3 regions of the Candidatus Symbiopectobacterium sp. NZEC127 genome follow, and region 1 is predicted to be linked to each of the others. Evidence: predicted binding sites of a transcription regulator. Region 1 holds the regulator's gene; each other region holds the start of a gene.
What was found. The regulator ArgR, encoded in region 1, controls arginine synthesis, uptake and breakdown. The targets are predictions, from matches to a motif close to ANTGAATAAAAATACANT.

Region 1 (6,237 bases):
TTTGGGCAATCCGTCTCCCAGCACGCGTCCGCCAAAGGCGATAACACGGCCGCGCTTATCGCGGATCGGGAACATGACGCGCTCACGGAAGCGGTCATAGGTACGTCCTTGCTCATTCTTAACCAGCATTCCCGCATCGCTCAGGGTTTCACGATCTTCATCGTGGCGACCAAAGCGCTTTAATACGTTGTCCCACCCCGGAGGGGCGAAGCCAATAGCGAAGTGGCGAATCACTTCCGCACTCAGGCCGCGTTGTGCCAGATAACCCTGGGCGGTGGCTGCCGTTGGCTGGTTTAATGCCTGCTGATAAAACTCGCTCAGTTGTCCCATCAATTCATACAGGCTTTGACGCTGATGGCGTTCAAGCGCTGTAGTGCCAGTGCCGGATTCATAAGGCACTTCCAGACTGTGCATGGCTGCCAATTCTTCGATACTTTCAACGAACTCCAGGCGATCGTAGTTCATTAAAAAATCGACGGCATTGCCGTGCGCGCCGCAACCGAAACAATGGTAAAACTGCTTATCACCGTTTACGGTGAAAGACGGGGTTTTCTCATGGTGAAACGGACAGCACGCGTGAAAGTTCTTGCCCTGCTTCTTGAGCTTCACGCGCGCGTCAATCAGATCGACGATATCAGTGCGTGCCAGCAGGTCATTGATAAAGACGCGTGGGATTCGTCCAGCCATAAGCCCCTGTTTTTAATACAAATAAACGATAGCTTATAAACGACAACAAGCCGCGCTTCCTTTCGGAAAGCACGGCCTTCGTATGCAACTGCTAAGTCTGCGGATTAATCACGCGGTGGAGGCCAGGCCTCCAGAAATTAATACAGACGAGTGCGGCGTGCGTTTTCTCGAGCCAGTTTCTTCGCGTGACGTTTCACCGCAGAAGCTTTAGCGCGTTTGCGTTCGGTGGTCGGTTTTTCATAGAACTCACGACGACGAACTTCAGCCAGAACACCCGCTTTTTCACAGGAACGTTTGAAGCGACGCAGCGCTACATCGAACGGCTCGTTTTCACGTACTTTAATTACCGGCATGTGCCTCTCACCTTAATAATTCGGTATGTGCTGGCCTTGTGCCAGCCTTTTCAAAATGGTGCGGAATTCTACTGCAAACGTGATGCGCTTGTAAAGCATTGCGGCGATCATAAAACACCCAACGCGCACGCAGAGCAGAAAATCCAAACCGTTAATGGTAGACTATCTGTTGTATGAAGCAAGTGGCAAGTGGATGTCGGCTTGCGTGGCAACGAATGTTAGGTAGAACGATGCGCATATTGGGTATTGAAACCTCCTGTGATGAAACCGGGGTGGCGATTTATGACACGGATGCCGGGTTATTGGCTAACCAACTGTATAGCCAGGTAAAACTACATGCTGATTATGGCGGTGTCGTGCCGGAACTGGCCTCGCGCGATCACGTGCGTAAAACGGTTCCCCTGATTCAGGCTGCCCTGAAAGAGGCAGGACTGGCCGCATCGGACATCGATGGCGTGGCCTATACCGCCGGTCCCGGGCTGGTGGGCGCATTGCTGGTCGGCGCGACGGTTGGGCGCGCGTTGGCGTTTGCCTGGGGTGTGCCGGCCATTCCGGTTCACCACATGGAAGGGCATTTGCTGGCCCCGATGCTGGAAGAGAATCCACCGGCGTTTCCTTTCGTGGCGCTGTTGGTTTCTGGCGGCCACACGCAACTCATCAGCGTCACGGGCATCGGTGAATACCGTTTGCTGGGCGAATCTGTTGACGATGCTGCCGGTGAAGCCTTCGACAAAACGGCAAAGCTGCTGGGACTGGATTACCCAGGAGGCCCGATGTTGTCCAAACTGGCACAGGGTGGGGATGCCACTCGTTTTACCTTTCCTCGCCCAATGACCGACAGACAAGGGCTGGATTTTAGCTTTTCCGGTTTGAAAACCTTTGCCGCCAATACCATTCGCGCTAATGGCAACGATGATCAAACCCGTGCAGATATTGCGCGCGCGTTTGAAGACGCGGTGGTGGATACGTTGGCGATAAAATGTCGCCGAGCGTTGGATGAGACCGGTTTTAAACGTCTGGTGATGGCGGGCGGGGTCAGTGCCAACCGTACGCTGCGCGCTCGCCTGACAGAGATCATGGCCAAACGGGGTGGGGCGGTGTTTTATGCGCGGCCTGAGTTTTGTACCGATAATGGCGCGATGATTGCCTATGCGGGCAGTGTGAGGCTGTTGCACAACGAAAGTCAGGAACTGGGCGTGAGCGTGCGTCCTCGTTGGCCATTGGCGGAGTTGCCTGCCGTTTGACCCAACCCACGCCAGATACCCTCATCTGGCGTGGGTCACTGCGTCAGCAACCCCTCGCGGGTCACTACAGTTCCTGTTCGAACAGCGCCAAAATGGCGTCGAACAGCTGTTTGACGCTAAAGCCGCGCGCTGGCGTGGTGAAAATGGTGTCATCCCCGGCGATGGTGCCCAGAATTCCTTCCGATTTCCCCAGTGAATCCAGCAACCGAGCGATCAATTGCGCAGCGCCCGGACTGGTGTGAATAACCACAACCGCATCATTATAATCGACATCCAGCACCAGATTTTTCAGCGGGCTGGTGGTGGTGGGCACACCCAGTTCCGCTGGCAGGCAATAGACCATCTCCATTTTGGCATTGCGCGTGCGCACTGCGCCAAATTTAGTCAGCATACGCGATACTTTTGATTGGTTTATATTTTCAAAACCGTCGTCTTGTAACGCCAACACGATCTCGCTTTGAGAACTAAACTTTTCTTCCTTTAACAGCGCCTTGAACGCTTTGACCAAATCTTCCTGTTTCGTGGAGTTACGCATTCTGCACCGTTTGTTGTTATCGTTGATGCGTGCATTATGCAGTTGGGTGAATTTTTATGCAATATGGGCGCTTAAAGAAGTGACTCGGCAGGGTTCAGTACGATAACTGCGCTAAAATGTTTAAATGACGTAAACTATGGAAAAAAAATGCGTGCTTAGTCACATAAAAGTAAATGAAATGTTATCAAAATGAGGTTGTTTACTGGCTGCGGTTCGGTGTAATGTAGCCGCCATCGTACTGAACGTGATGCACGCTGCATTATTTACTCACTTACTTATAACTTTACTTACCTTACAAATCACTCGGCAGATTTTGATTTATTATTAACGACATAGTTTTTCCTTTTTCATGACCTGATAGCGAGGTCTCGGCATGGCCGGCATCCGTTCGGTAAGCCGTTCAAACCTCCTGATTTTATTTATGTCTGGTGGTTTATTGCACAAATTCACGGCATTTTTACTTTTACGATAATAAGGAGTTTAGGATGAAAGTTGCAGTTCTCGGAGCAGCAGGCGGTATCGGTCAGGCTCTCGCGCTCCTGCTCAAAACCCAGCTTCCTTCAGGTTCAGAATTATCTCTTTATGACATTGCACCGGTAACGCCGGGCGTCGCCGTTGATCTGAGCCATATCCCTACAGCAGTATCCATCAAAGGCTTTTGCGGTGAAGACGCTACCCCTGCGCTGGTCGGCGCGAATATCGTTCTGATCTCGGCCGGTGTCGCTCGCAAGCCGGGCATGGACCGTTCCGACCTGTTCAACGTGAATGCGGGGATCGTACGTAATCTGGTTGAACAGATCGCTCGCACCAGCCCGAAAGCCTGCATTGGTATCATTACCAACCCGGTCAACACCACGGTGGCGATTGCCGCGGACGTACTGAAAAAAGCCGGTGTGTACGACAAGAACAAGCTGTTTGGCGTAACCACGCTGGATATTATCCGCTCCAACACCTTTGTGGCGGAACTGAAAGGCAAACTGCCGCAAGAGGTTGAAGTCCCGGTGATTGGTGGACACTCTGGGGTGACGATCCTGCCCCTGTTGTCGCAAATCCCTGGCGTAACATTCAGCGAGCAGGAAGTGGCGGATCTGACCAAGCGTATCCAGAATGCGGGCACGGAAGTGGTGGAAGCCAAGGCCGGTGGCGGATCGGCAACCCTCTCCATGGGCCAGGCGGCGGCGCGTTTTGGGCTGTCTCTGGTACGCGCTCTGCGAGGCGACGAGGGCGTGGTGGAATGTGCCTATGTGGAAGGTGACGGCGAGCATGCCCGCTTCTTCGCACAGCCGCTGTTGCTGGGCAAATCCGGCATCGTTGAACGTAAGTCGATTGGCGCACTGAGCCCGTTTGAAAAACAGGCTCTGGATAACATGCTGGGCACCCTGAAACAGGATATCGAATTGGGCGAATCCTTTGTGAGTGGCTCAGCACGCGGTTAATTGGTGTCTAAACCAGATCGCAATAAGCCGGAGAGAAGGTGCTCCGGCTTTTTTGTATCAGGGTTTTGGGTCAGGATCGTCACGTCGGATAAGTTTTTTCCTATCAATCAGCATGTTAGTTTTCGGATCGTAGTAACGGCTGGGCCAGATTTCAGCAGGGTGAATGTTGATTGCCTCGGCGATGAGCCATTCACCCTTGGGCCAGGGGCGTGATATCGCATTGGCCAGGGTGGAAGAGCTTAACCCCGCTTCTCGTGAGACCGCCGCCAGCGTGGTGCCTTTTTTACGGAGTGCGGCAATGATATCGGCAGGGTGCCAGTCGTGTTTCCTTGCGCTCATAATCTTTCCTTCTTGCTACAAGATAATGGTCCATTGGTGGTATAAATAACGCTCGTCAGTTAAACGCATGGAATGCGTGAACGGAATTAGGAAAAAATATAACATGATATTTCCAATAATTTCCTTAACGTTTTTCCTAATAAATTAAATTTTGTAATGCATCGCACTATCAGGATGAAAGGCTATGAAAAAAGAGTGGTTCACCACTGCTGAATTGCTGGGGATGGCGGGATTGCCTAAAACACGGCAAGGCGTAAACAAACGCGCTCGCGAAGACGGTTGGGAAAAGCGCCCTCATAAAGGCGTTCAAGGGCGCGGCGTTGAATATTCCCTTTATAGCCTGCCAGAACCGGTGCAGCATTCGCTTTCACTGCAAGAAACCCCTTCATCCTACGCAGTGCGCCAGGCCGATATGCTGGCTGTCTGGATTCAGATCTATCAACAGTGCTCTGAGCAAGAAAGAGAAGCGCTGGTCGCGCATATCTTGCGCCACGGTATGGCCTCTGTGTTGTCTCAGTTGCGGATTTCATCGTCAGTTGATGCAGCCCCTGGTGATCCATCCGCTGTCTGAACCTGTACGGATGCCCTCTTTTGCGGATGGTGCACGCCCCGCTGACCTGCCACTTTTTTCCCTTCTTTGTTCAGTTCCCGTTTCAACGTTAGTGTGCGTTTTAGTCCAATATATAACACCTAATCGCTAATTTAATCGGTAACGATTACTTGTTATTAGGAAATGAATTGTTGTTTATATTTTCATTATTGGAAACCAAGGTGATGGTATGGATCATCGGCCATCACCTTGGCGTGCGTTAATGCCGTTTATGGAGGATGTTGCGAATGGAAAAAGCATGGTTGACGCCCCAGGAGCTACTGGGCATTGCAGGTTTGCCAAAATCGAGACAGGGCCTTAACAAACGCGCCAGAGAAGAGGGCTGGGAAAAACGTAAACGAAAAGGGGTGCAAGGGCGAGCCGTTGAATATGCGCGAGAGAGTTTACCGCAGGAAGTGCGCAAACGGCTCCAGATTCGTGAAATGACGGAAATGTCACCGCCGACCTATACGACGCTTGCCAAGCCGCTGTTGGCTTCCTGGATTCAGATATTTGAAAAACTCTCCGTCAGTGAACAGGAGGCGTTGATCGATTTTGTGCTGCGTGAAGGGGCGATTGCCATGTTGTCACGCCTCGAGATCGCGAGCGATCCCAACGCAGCGACAACATAGCGCACGGACGCATTAATAATCGCGTTGAACGGCAATATGTGCCAGACCTACCAGTGCCTCACGGAAAGGGGTCGGCGGCAGCGCTTGAAGCGCGGAAATCGCTTTATCCGCCTCTTGCTCTGCACGCTGCCGGGTGTATTCCAGCGAGCCGCACTGCTGCATGGCGGCAAGCACGGGTTCCAGCAGATGGCGACCATTGCCCTCCTCGATCGCCTTGCGGATCATCGCACATTGCTCACTATTACCGTTACGCATAGCGTGTAACAGCGGCAGGGTCGGTTTGCCTTCGTTCAGGTCGTCACCGGTATTTTTGCCTAAGGTTTTACCGTCGGCACTGTAATCCAGCAGATCGTCAATCAGTTGGAATGCCGTACCGAGAAAACGCCCATATTCCTGTAACGCTTTTTCCTGCTCGTCGGTGG
Region 2 (6,237 bases), 160 kb from region 1:
CGCCAACCCCGATCGCATCAGTGCCGTTACGCACCACGCGCACCATATTCTCCAGCCCGTCACGCATGCGTTGCGCAGCGCCAAACAGCTGCGCGATCTCATTTTTGCCCTGCATTTCAAAGCGAGCGCGCAGATCGCCTTGTGCGATGCGATCGAACACACCAATGGCCTGATTCAATGGCTTAACCACCAGATGCGTCATCACCAGCCAGGAGAGCAGCGCCAATACCAGCGCCAGCGCGATCGCCACCGTCAGCATCATCTCCATACGGTTGATGCTGGTGTTGGAGGCGGTGTAGGCGTCATCGATATTCTGGCGTTTAAACTGCACCAGCTTCTTGGACGCAGCATCAAAATCGGCATAGAGCACGGTGGATTTACCCGCGCGCTGGCGATATTCATCCAGGTTTCCGGCTTCCAGCGCGGCAAGCGCCGGGGTGATAAAGGTGGTCATCAAGGTTTCACGCTTGCGGGCCATCTCGGCGGAAATCGCCTTCTCTTGCTCCGCCTGCGGATAGGTCAAATACTCCTGCCATTTTTCACTGGCACCGTCAATTTTCCCTTTGGCGCGTTTTAATGCCACCGTTGCCGCGTCCTGCGAGCCGTTGCTCATCAGCGATTCATACAAGCGCAGATCGAGACGCGCGCGCAGCAGTAATTCCGAACTTTCATTTAATGCGACCAGCCCGGGCAGCACTTCTTTATCAACTCTGGCGAAGGAGTGATTACCTGATTGGGCAGCAAACAGCCCCAGCATCCCGACAAACAGCAACAGCGCTGTCAACGATAAGACCATGATGCTGAGCGTCGTGCGGATCTTTATCTTACGAAACATACATCGTCCCTAGTGAGTGGTCATCAAGAGCAAGCCGGGCAGGCGCTTCATTGTGAACACGCCTGCCCGGAAGAAAAAACCGCAGTTATTGATGGGAAGGCGTTTTCGCCAGGAATTCACCCAGCGCAGTGCGATAGAAGCGGGCGGACATCATGGTTCCATGGCCGCTGGTTTCCGCACTTGCCGGAATCAAGAACAGCGATGCCTGTTTGACCTTTTTCAACGCGGGTTCCAGCGAGCCAATTTCCACCGGATTACGCTCATCATCAGCGGCGTTGATCACCAGCATCGGGGCCTTGATGCGTTCCAGACCGGACATCGCGTTGTAATCCGCCGAGGAATTCCAGATATAGATGAAGTCATTGGCATCACTGGTCACGGGAGCCGCCAGTCGCGCATCCACCAGCTTATCCGCCAGCTCACGCGTCGGCGCTTTACTCTGGTAAGCCAGGGTGCCGCCCGTGGTGGCGATGCTGAACATGATATTAGCGGTCTGCAAAGCCGGAGGCTGAGTCTGATAATCGCCATTTTTCCAGGCCGGATCGCGTTTGATGGATTCAATCAGCATGCGGCGCAGCATCCAGTTACGGCCCGACAGCGCATTGGGCTGTGACGCCATCGGCACCAGCGCATCCATCATGTCCGGGTATTTTTGCCCCCACAGCCAGGTGTGCATGCCCCCCATGGAGTAGCCCATGACCAGACGCAAATGTTTGATGCCCAACGCTTCCGTCACCAGTCGATATTGTGCCAGCACCATATCATCGTAGTTATATTGCGGGAATTGCGTGCGCAAACCGTCGGAGGGTTTGGAGGATTTCCCCGATCCGATACTTTCGGGAATGATAATAAAGTGTTTCGTCACATCCAGCGGTTGGCCCGGCCCAAATAACTCGCCGCCAAATCCGTCCGCCAGCAGCGCGCTGACCGGCTGATTGGTGCCGTGCAACAGCAGCACCGCAGGCTTACTACGGTCACCCAACGTGTAGTAGTGCAGACGGAGGTCATTACGCGTTTCACCGGTATGAAAACGAAACTCGGCAGGCCGCCAATCGCCTTCCTGAGGCTGTAAGGGTTGTGCGTAAGCGAGGGGAGATAAAAACAGTAAAAACAGGCTAATCCAGCCTGACAACATGCGATGGGCCATACTACTCGTCATCCATAAGGGTAAATGGATTTCAATAATAATGTGTCCCAGGTCACATCCCAATATCGATCGCAGGCTAACCATTAAATAACAATAATATATTGTCATAAGGTAAATTTCTGGCGCATCCTACATAATCAGATAACAATCATAATGTTATGATTGAATAACGTGCAAAACGGCCATACCCGTACAATAACTGTGCCTAATCCATTAGGCAAGAAAAAATGCGCGGACAAAAAATCAACGCAGATAATTGGATCATGGTGAGGCTGCGCATGGCCAATGCCCGTTATCCCGGTATTGCACAAAAACCCTGTTCAATGGTATTACAGCGTAAGAAAATATCATCGTCCCCTATCAGTATAAGAGTAAGCACCATGACAACCGCCCTTCCCCTTTCTCTGCGGATGCGCCCCATTACCGCACAGGACAACGCTGCCATCGCGGCAGTGATCCGCCATGTTTCTGCGGAATTTGGCCTGACGGCAGATAAGGGATATACGGTCTCTGACCCCAATTTAGACAACCTGTTTCAGTTGTATAACCACCCAAACAGCGCCTACTGGGTCATTGAATACGAAGGAGAAGTGGTCGGCGGCGGCGGTGTCGCGCCCTTGCAGGAGGGAGAAGCTGACGTGTGTGAACTGCAAAAGATGTACTTTTTGCCGGTATTACGTGGCAAGGGACTGGCGCGCCAATTGGCGCTGCAAGCGCTCGATTTCGCCCGCCAGAAGGGATTCCGACGCTGCTATCTGGAAACCACCAGCACATTGACGCAGGCGATTGCGCTGTATCGCAAACTGGGGTTTGAACACATTCCGCACGCGATGGGCAACACCGGCCACGGTGACTGTGAAGTCACCATGCTAAAACAGCTCTAAAGCGGCGCGCCGAAGTTCACTTCGGCACGCCCGTGATACCAGAGAGGGATTAATGACGTTTGCCGTCATCGTCCTCATCATAGAAATCGTCGTCTTCGCCTTCTTCGCCTTCTTCACCCTCTTCGCCATCCGGATCCTCGAAGTAGGTGCCCCAACCGTCGTAATTGACGTTGTGACGTGCAGCCAGCTCGATTAACTGTTCTACCTGCTCATCGATCAGCTCGGCATTGAGCGCCATTTCGCTAATGGCATCACAACACATCAGCAGTTTGCCCTCTTCCACTTCCAGTTCTTCCGCATCCGTCACTTCGTAGCCCATTTTAAAGGCATCAACAGCGACCTTTTCCAACGCGTCAAAGTTTTCCGCCGAAAAGTGGTGTTCGATGGTGTACAGTGCGTCCGGATCGCTGCCATCATCCAGCAGTTCTTCGATAATCAGGCGCGTTTCTTCCCGTTGTTCGTCCAGTAAATCGCGGTTTGCCATGTGTCTGTCCCCCGTTAATCTCTACGTTATTACCGTATTCTCCCACACCCCCGACGCCCTCTCCACCATAAAGTTTGACGTCGCCCCTTGAAATTGAATAATTACACATATAAAGTGAATTTTAATTCAACCAACAGCGTTGAGCCACATGGAGATAACTACAATGAACTCGTTTCACCAGCGTCACTTCTTAAGATTAATGGATTTTTCCCCCGCTGAGATCGGCGTACTGTTAACCTTATCTGCCCAACTGAAAGCCGGCAAAAAGAACGGCACCGAAAAACGCTACCTGCAAAATAAAAACATCGCACTCATCTTCGAAAAAGATTCGACCCGTACTCGTTGCTCTTTCGAAGTTGCTGCATACGATCAGGGAGCGCGCGTCACGTATCTCGGCCCAAGCGGCAGCCAGATCGGTCATAAAGAGTCAATGAAGGATACCGCCCGCGTGCTGGGCAGAATTTATGACGGCATCCAATACCGTGGTTACGGCCAGGCGCTGGTGGAAACGCTGGCCGAGTACGCCGGTGTTCCGGTATGGAACGGGCTGACCAACGAGTTTCACCCGACACAACTGCTGGCGGATTTACTGACCATGCAGGAGCATCTGCCTGAGCGCGCCTTTAGCGACATGACGCTGGTCTACGCGGGCGATGCGCGCAACAACATGGGCAACACCATGCTGGAAGCCGCTGCGTTAACCGGTTTGGATCTGCGGCTGGTCGCGCCCAAAGCCTGCTGGCCCGATGCCAATCTGGTGGCCGAGTGCCGCGCTGCTGCCGAGATGACCGGCGGAAAAATCACGCTGACGGAAGATATCGCCGCAGGCGTGGCCGGTGCGGATTTCATCTACACCGACGTGTGGGTTTCCATGGGAGAAGCCAAAGAGGTGTGGCAGGAGCGGATTGCGCTGCTCAAACCCTATCAGGTCAATATGGCGATGCTCGCCGCCACCGGTAACCCGCAGGTGAAATTCTTGCACTGTCTGCCCGCGTTCCATGACGATCACACCACCATCGGCAAGCAAATGGCCGAGCAGTACGGTTTGCACGGCGGCATGGAAGTGACCGATGAGGTGTTTGAATCGGCACACAGCATTGTGTTCGATCAGGCAGAAAACCGCATGCACACCATCAAAGCGGTGATGGTTGCCACGCTCGGTCAGGAATAAGGGCCGCACTCCGCGCCATGCTCAGCGCCTGGCGACGGAGTCTCGGATAACCAAACGTCCTTGATGTTGGCAAGGCGGGATCGGCATGGCATCGCCTTCTGACGCCGCCACCAGGCGACCAATCGCATCCTGAATCATGGCAGCAATCGGCACATGCACCGTGGTTAAGGCGGGAGAAAAGTAGCGCCCAATCAGCATGTCATCAAACCCCGCCAACGACATATCCTGCGGCACCCGTTTTCCGGCATCGAGAAACACCTTGGCTGCGCCAATCGCCATATCATCATTGGCCGCCAGCACACAGGTGACGTCCACATTGCGCGCCAACAGCGTTTGAGCGGCGCGATAGCCGCTTTCCGGCGTCCAGTCCCCTTCCAGACGTAGCGCCTCATTATGTGCGATGCCCGCCGCCTTTAACGTATCAAGGAACCCGGCAAGCCGCTGTTCACCTGACGGGGAACCGGGCAGCCCGGCAATAAAAGCGATGCGCCTATGCCCCTGATCGAGCAGATATTGCGTCATCAGTTGGCTGCTGTGGTAATGCTCGATATAGACCGCGTGATTCTGGTGATGAGGCAGCTTACGGTTAATCACGATGATCGGCGTCTCATGCTGCTCGATCAGCGTTTCCAGCGCTTCTGCCGATAAGAATTTGGGATAGACAATAATGGCTTCGCAACGCAGTGCCAGCAGCATGCCGATGGCATTGCGCTCGTCCTGCGCGCTGTTTTTACCATCCGCCAGAATCAGCTGGCGCTGATGCTTTTCACTGCATGACGCCGCCTGATAGGTCATTTCGGAAAAAAACGGTCCCTGATACAGAGAGTTGGTGATCACCAAACCAATCGAGTTGGTTTTGCGGGTGGCGAGCTGACGGGCCAGCAGGTTTGGACTGAATCCGGTTTCCTCGATGGCGCGAAACACGCGCTGCCGCATATCTTCACGTACCACGTTTTTGCCGTTAAGTACGCGAGATACCGTCGCTTTAGAGACGCCCGCCTTTTTCGCCACATCCTGTATCGTAACCATTTTTACTCCTTCCTTAGGGCGCGCGCAGTCACGGCGAGGCCATCATCAACTGTCAGCGAGGAGGCAGCACAACCGCGCTCCCCTCATTACGCGATAAGCACAAACCGCTGCATCACTGAACGGGACGATATTTATATAGGTGATTATGGATGAATATATGAAGGGGGATCAATTATCCCGATGACGCACCGTGCGCGGCACCGAACGTCCTCGGCGTCGCGCGCGGTAGCAAGATTACAGCACCAGTGACGCGTCGATCTTCACGACGGCTTTGCGCACGCGTGCAGGTTCACCCACAGCACACAGCGGCTTGTGGACTTCGCCTGGGAAGAAGACAACAAAATCACCCGGTTGCATGACAAAGGTTTTTTCCTGCTCACCGGCAGACAAAAACGCGATGTCTTTATCCGCCAACCAGTCGGTGTCAGGCGTGCCTGCCGGCAGGTTGCTGAAAGTCATGCCTTCAACGCCGTTGAGCACAATCTGAATATCCAGATATTTGGCATGGTATTCAGCGCGACGTTGTTCAAACGCTTCAGTGCTGTCATTGGAAACCAGCACAAACACGTTGTTGCCATCGACATCGTGCTTGCCCAGCGGGGTATCAGCCGTAATATTGGCTTTTACGTACTCGATCGCGTCGCGCAGTTTGGCAGGCAGATAAGGAACCAATTCAAGCTGGTGGAT
Region 3 (6,237 bases), on a different contig from region 1:
CTATGAATATCTTCGGCGTCGCTTTGCAGAATCTGTTCCGGGTCGGCTTGCACCTCGGCCAGCAGCGCGTTCAGCGCCTGCTCTAGCTGCTGCTGTTCCTGCGCGCTGAGTACGTTGACCGTCACCAGCGCTTTTGACCAGCCGATAGAGCCGACGATATCTTGCTCCGCCAGACGGTAATCAAACCGCAGCGAGTCATTAAATTGTTTGAACCGCTGATCTGCCGCCTGACTGAAACGACCGCCCCACAACGCCATAACCGATACTCCCAAAATGTGCTTCAATGTCTTGTAACCATGCGGGCGAACCCGCATGCTCGCTTCCGTTACCGTTCGGCCAACGGAAATGCCTTACAGATTAACAGATTTACGCCTGAATCCGCGTGCCAATCGGCGTGCCGTTAAACAGCGCGGGCAGTTGATCGGCATGACGCCAGCTGGCGATATCTACCGGGCGACCCAACGCGCGAGCGGCATCCAGCGCCGCGTTGACTTTAACGATCATGCCGTCGGTAATAATCCCTTGCGCAATCAGCTGTTCCGCTTTCTGCGCGGTCATTTCAGCGATGCGTTGGCCTTTGCCATCAAGGATACCGCTCACGTCCGACAGCAGAATCAAATCGGCACCCAGCGTCTCTGCGAGCGCGGTTGCGGCCTGATCGGCGTTAACGTTCATCAAATCACCTTGTTCGGTGATGCCGATGGAACTGACGATTGGCAGATACCCGGCGCTTAGCAGCGCATTGGGCAGATCGGCGGAACCCGCCTGTGCTTTGCCCACGTAACCCAGGGATTCATCCAACTGCGTTACCGTAGTCATGCCGCCATCCGCCAGACACAGACCCACCGCGTTGATGGCGTGTTTCTTCGCCCAGGCCAGCAGCGTTTTGTTGGCCGAACCTGCCAGCGCACCGGTGATGATGTCGATCTGATCCGCCGGTGTAACGCGCAGCCCGTTTTTCTTCACCACGGGTAACGCCAGTTTTTTCATCAGGTCATCCACCAGGCAGCCGCCGCCGTGCACAATGACCAGCGGGCGCTGGTATTGCTCACGATAGGCAACCAGCGCCGTAAACAGACGCTCCAGCGCTTCTTCGCTGTCCAGTAACACACCGCCCAGTTTGATAATTAACGGATTCATCGCTTTCGTGCCTCAGGATTTGTCAGAGCAAAGATTGGGTTTCAGGGAAACCGAAACGAATATTCAGGCACTGTACAGCTTGCGCCGCCGCACCTTTAAGCAGGTTGTCTTCCGTGGCGACCACAATCAGGTGCTCGTCCTGTACGGAGAAACCGATATCGCAAAACGGCAAGCCAACAACCGATTTTAGCGCCGGAACCCCGTTATCGTAGAGGCGCACCAGCGGTTTGTCGTGATAAGCATTGTGGTAGGCTTCCGCTACATCCTGCGCACTGACGCCCGGTTTCAGGCGGCAGGTAATGGTCGCCAGAATCCCACGTGCGAAATTCCCCAGATGCGGCGTGAAGATAACCGGGATACCCAGGTGGGTCGCAATTTCGGGTTGATGGCGGTGATTGAACACGCCATAGGGTTGCAGGCTCACCTCGCAGAAGCTGCTGGTGAGTGAGGCTTTACGCCCGGCGCCGCTCACGCCGCTAACCGCATTGATAACCGGCCACTGGTCGGTGTTAAGCAGTTGCGCATCCACCAGCGGTTTCAGTGCCAACTGTGACGCCGTCGGATAACAACCGGGGACGGCAATCAGCTGCGCTTGCTTCACGCGCTCCGCCTGAAACTCTGCCAGGCCGTACACCGCCTGCGCCAGCCAGTCAGCGTGTTGATGCTCGAAACCGTAATAGCGGCGATAAAATTCAGCATCCTGCACGCGAAACGCGCCGGAGAGATCGAACACCACGCAGCCTGCGGCCAGAAACACCGGCGCAAGATCGTGGCTCACTTTGTGGTCGGTCGCCAGAAACACCACATCGATGCCTTTGGCGGCTTCGGCGGCATCCGTCAACGCCTGCACCGGCAAATCGATGATGCCTTTCAGTTGAGGGTGCAGGTCAGAAATGCGTTTGCCCGCATCAACGCTCTGCGCGGATACCGCAAGTGCGGTGAGGTTCATCTGAGGATGACGATTCAGATAAAGTGCAAGTTCAGCGCCAGTATAACCGCTTGCACCAACAATCAACGTATTCAGCATGGGATCTGCATACCTTCCACTAAAATGATGTAAACAATGCATCGTTAAAAACAGTATCGTTAAAAACAATGTTGTTAAAACAATGTCGTTAAAACAGGGTATCTACAAAACGCCAAACCCGCTAACGGTATTCGACCGGTGCAGGTGTAGACTATCAGGCAATGTCTCATTGAAGGGATCGAAACAGTTTCCTTTCGCTACGCGTTATTGTATTTTTATTCATAATAAATGCATGAATATTGATACTATCCTAACATAAGGCTGTCAACAGTGAAGATGAATTTACCCCCATTTATTGAGCTGTATCGGGCGTTGATCGCGACGCCTTCCATCAGCGCCACCGATCAGGCGCTCGATCAGAGCAATGAAGCATTAATCAATCTGCTCGCCGGGTGGTTTGCTGATTTGGGCTTTCACGTTGAGGTGCAGCCGGTGCCCGGTACACGGCATAAATTCAATCTGCTGGCGCGCATCGGCCAAGGTCAGGGCGGCTTATTGTTGGCCGGGCACACCGATACGGTGCCGTTTGATGATGGCCGCTGGACGCGCGATCCCTTTACCCTGACAGAACACGATAACAAGCTTTATGGGCTGGGCACGGCGGATATGAAAGGCTTCTTCGCCTTTATTCTGGATGCGCTGCGCGATATCGACCCGGCAACACTGACCAAACCGATTTACGTGCTGGCGACCGCCGATGAAGAGACCACCATGGCGGGTGCTAAATATTTCTCTGAATCTACGCAAATACGCCCCGATTGCGCCATCATCGGTGAGCCAACCTCGTTGCAACCGATTCGCGCCCATAAAGGCCATATGTCAAACGCGGTGCGGATTCAGGGACAATCCGGCCATTCGAGCGATCCTTCGCGCGGCGTAAATGCCATCGAACTGATGCACGATGCCATCTCCCACCTGATGGTGTTGCGCAATACGCTGCAAACCCGTTATCACAACGCGGCGTTCCATATCCCCTATCCGACCATGAATTTCGGCCACATCCACGGTGGCGATGCAGCCAACCGCATTTGTGCCTGCTGTGAGTTGCATATGGATATTCGCCCGCTTCCGGGATTGACGCTGAACGATTTGAACGGTCTGGTGACGGAAGCGCTGGCACCGGTGAGTGAGCGTTGGCCGGGACGCGTCAGCGTCAGCGAACTGCACCCGCCGATCCCCGGCTATGAGTGCCCGGTGGATCATGCCTTGGTGGGTGTGATTGAGAAATTACTGGGTGTGCCCACGGATGTAGTGAACTATTGCACCGAAGCACCGTTTATCCAGACGCTGTGCCCGACGCTGGTACTCGGCCCCGGTTCGATTGAACAGGCCCACCAGCCGGATGAATATCTCGACACCGCATTCATCGCCCCAACGCATAAATTGATCACCCAGATGGTGCAACATTTCTGCCGGTAAACGCGAAAGCAGGGGCGTAATAAGCGCCCCTAATCTGCGCATGGATGTAATTAAATTTCACCGATTGCCAATCCCACACGAAAGCAGGTACAACAACAGAGGGGTAAAACCGGCAGGGTGATAAAACAACCAATCGTCAATTGACGAATCCCGCCGGGCGTGGCTAGATGAAGGCAGCGTTTTGCGTCTTTCTATGAAACAAACTTACAAAAAATAGAGATGGGTCAGGGTAAATATGAACGAACAATATTCCGCGATGCGAAGTAATGTGAGCATGCTGGGTAAACTTCTTGGTGACACCATCAAGGATGCATTAGGAGAGAGTATTCTTGATAAGGTCGAGACGATCCGTAAGCTGTCAAAATCGTCCCGCGCAGGCAATGAAAAGCATCGTCAGGAGCTGTTGAACACGCTGCAAAATCTCTCCAATGAGGAGTTGCTCCCGGTCGCGCGCGCCTTCAGCCAGTTTCTTAATCTGACCAACACCGCAGAGCAATATCACTCTATTTCGCCGCACGGCGAAGCGGCCAGCAACCCGGAAATTTTATCTCAGGCGTTCGATCGCCTGAAAGCGCAGGCACACTTAAGCGAACGCGATATTCGTGACGCGGTGGAGACGCTCTCCATTGAGCTGGTGCTGACCGCACACCCGACAGAAATCACCCGTCGCACGCTGATTCATAAGCTGGTTGAAGTTAACACCTGCCTGAAACAGCTCGATCACAACGATCTGGCAGACTATGAACGCAACCAGATCATGCGCCGTCTGCGCCAGTTGATCGCCCAGTCTTGGCACACGGATGAAATCCGTAAGATCCGCCCAACGCCCGTAGACGAAGCCAAATGGGGCTTCGCCGTGGTGGAAAACAGCCTGTGGGAAGGGGTGCCCGCCTTCTTGCGCGAGCTGGATGAGCAGTTGGAAAAATCTTTTGGTTTCCGCCTGCCGGTGGATTCTGTCCCCGTGCGCTTTACCTCCTGGATGGGCGGCGACCGCGACGGCAACCCGAACGTAACCGCCAAAATCACCCGTCACGTCCTGCTGCTGAGCCGTTGGAAAGCCGCAGACCTGTTTTTACGTGATATTCAGGTGCTGGTGTCCGAGCTTTCCATGTCGGAATGCACACCGGAACTGCGTGAGCGTGCCGGTATCGCAGAAGGGGAAGAGGTTCAGGAACCTTACCGCGTTATTATGAAATCCCTGCGTGCGCAGCTTAACGCGACCCTGACTTACCTTGAGGGCAGCCTGAAAGGCGAGCGTACGCTGCGTCCGCACGATCTGCTGGAACACAACGAACAGCTGTGGGAACCGCTGCACGCGTGCTACCAATCGCTGCATGCCTGTGGCATGGGCATCATCGCCGATGGCCAACTGCTCGATACCCTGCGCCGCGTGCGCTGCTTCGGGGTGCCATTGGTACGTATCGATGCGCGTCAGGAAAGCACGCGCCACACCGAAGCGCTGGCGGAAATCACCCGTTACCTTGGGCTGGGCGACTACGAAAGCTGGTCTGAATCCGACAAACAGGCGTTCCTGATCCGAGAATTGAGTTCCAAACGTCCTCTGCTGCCCCGTCAGTGGGAACCGAGCGCAGAAACCAAGGAAGTGCTGGATACCTGCCAGGTGATCGCGGAAGCGCCGCAGGGCTCTATCGCCGCGTACGTTATCTCCATGGCGCGCACGCCGTCCGACGTGCTGGCCGTGCACCTGCTGTTAAAAGAAGCGGGCTGCCCCTTCGCCTTGCCGGTCGCTCCGCTGTTTGAAACGCTGGATGACCTGAACAACGCCGACGATGTGATGAAGCAACTGCTGGGTATCGACTGGTATCGCGGCTTTATCCAGGGCAAGCAGATGGTGATGATTGGCTATTCCGACTCCGCTAAAGATGCGGGCGTGATGGCGGCTTCCTGGGCGCAGTATCGCGCGCAGGACGCGCTGATCAAAACCTGCGAGAAAGCAGGCATTGCGCTTACGCTGTTCCACGGTCGCGGTGGCTCCATCGGTCGCGGTGGTGCACCGGCTCACGCCGCCCTGCTGTCACAACCGCCGGGCAGCCTGAAAGGTGGCCTGCGCGTGACCGAACAGGGTGAAATGATCCGCTTCAAGTTCGGCTTACCGGAAGTGACCATCAGCAGTTTGTCGCTCTATACCGGCGCTATCCTTGAGGCCAACCTGCTGCCGCCGCCAGAACCGAAACCGGAATGGCACGACATCATGGATGAACTTTCTCGCGTGTCTTGCGATATGTATCGCGGCTATGTGCGTGAGAATCCAGACTTTGTTCCCTACTTCCGCGCCGCAACGCCGGAGCTGGAACTGGGCAAACTGCCGCTCGGTTCACGCCCGGCGAAACGCCGTCCTAACGGTGGGGTAGAAAGCCTGCGCGCCATTCCGTGGATTTTTGCCTGGACGCAAAACCGCCTGATGCTGCCAGCCTGGCTGGGCGCGGGCGCTGCGTTGCAAAAAATCGTGGAAAATGGGCAGCAGAAAGCGCTGGAAACCATGTGCCGCGACTGGCCGTTCTTCTCTACGCGTATCGGGATGCTGGAAATGGTGTTCGCCAAAGCGGACCTGTGGCTGGCGGAATACTACGATCAGCGTCTGGTTGACGAAAAGCTGTGGCCGTTGGGCAAAGAGCTGCGCGACCAGTTGG

Region 2: argF (ornithine carbamoyltransferase) is a predicted target of ArgR. The motif match lies at 3,464-3,481, and genes of this name have one in related genera.
Region 3: argC (N-acetyl-gamma-glutamyl-phosphate reductase) is a predicted target of ArgR. The motif match lies at 2,374-2,391, and genes of this name have one in related genera.

The regions. Positions count from the first base shown of each region.
Region 1 is NZ_JAGFPG010000002.1:317,530-323,766, forward strand. Features, by position in the region: gene dnaG (DNA primase) at 1-687, opposite strand, end outside; gene rpsU (30S ribosomal protein S21) at 825-1,040, opposite strand; gene tsaD (tRNA (adenosine(37)-N6)-threonylcarbamoyltransferase complex transferase subunit TsaD) at 1,271-2,284, shown strand; gene argR (transcriptional regulator ArgR) at 2,349-2,819, opposite strand; gene mdh (malate dehydrogenase) at 3,305-4,255, shown strand; gene J5069_RS11570 (helix-turn-helix domain-containing protein) at 4,313-4,594, opposite strand; gene J5069_RS11575 (DNA-binding protein) at 4,779-5,165, shown strand; gene J5069_RS11580 (DNA-binding protein) at 5,432-5,815, shown strand; gene ispB (octaprenyl diphosphate synthase) at 5,828-6,237, opposite strand, start outside.
Region 2 is NZ_JAGFPG010000002.1:153,491-159,727, reverse strand. Features, by position in the region: gene J5069_RS10820 (methyl-accepting chemotaxis protein) at 1-835, opposite strand, end outside; gene J5069_RS10815 (alpha/beta fold hydrolase) at 921-1,982, opposite strand; gene J5069_RS10810 (GNAT family N-acetyltransferase) at 2,363-2,866, shown strand; gene rraB (ribonuclease E inhibitor RraB) at 2,916-3,350, opposite strand; gene argF (ornithine carbamoyltransferase) at 3,514-4,521, shown strand; gene J5069_RS10795 (LacI family DNA-binding transcriptional regulator) at 4,543-5,550, opposite strand; gene J5069_RS10790 (YhcH/YjgK/YiaL family protein) at 5,785-6,237, opposite strand, start outside.
Region 3 is NZ_JAGFPG010000006.1:244,593-250,829, reverse strand. Features, by position in the region: gene argH (argininosuccinate lyase) at 1-257, opposite strand, end outside; gene argB (acetylglutamate kinase) at 367-1,140, opposite strand; gene argC (N-acetyl-gamma-glutamyl-phosphate reductase) at 1,163-2,167, opposite strand; gene argE (acetylornithine deacetylase) at 2,438-3,586, shown strand; gene ppc (phosphoenolpyruvate carboxylase) at 3,822-6,237, shown strand, end outside.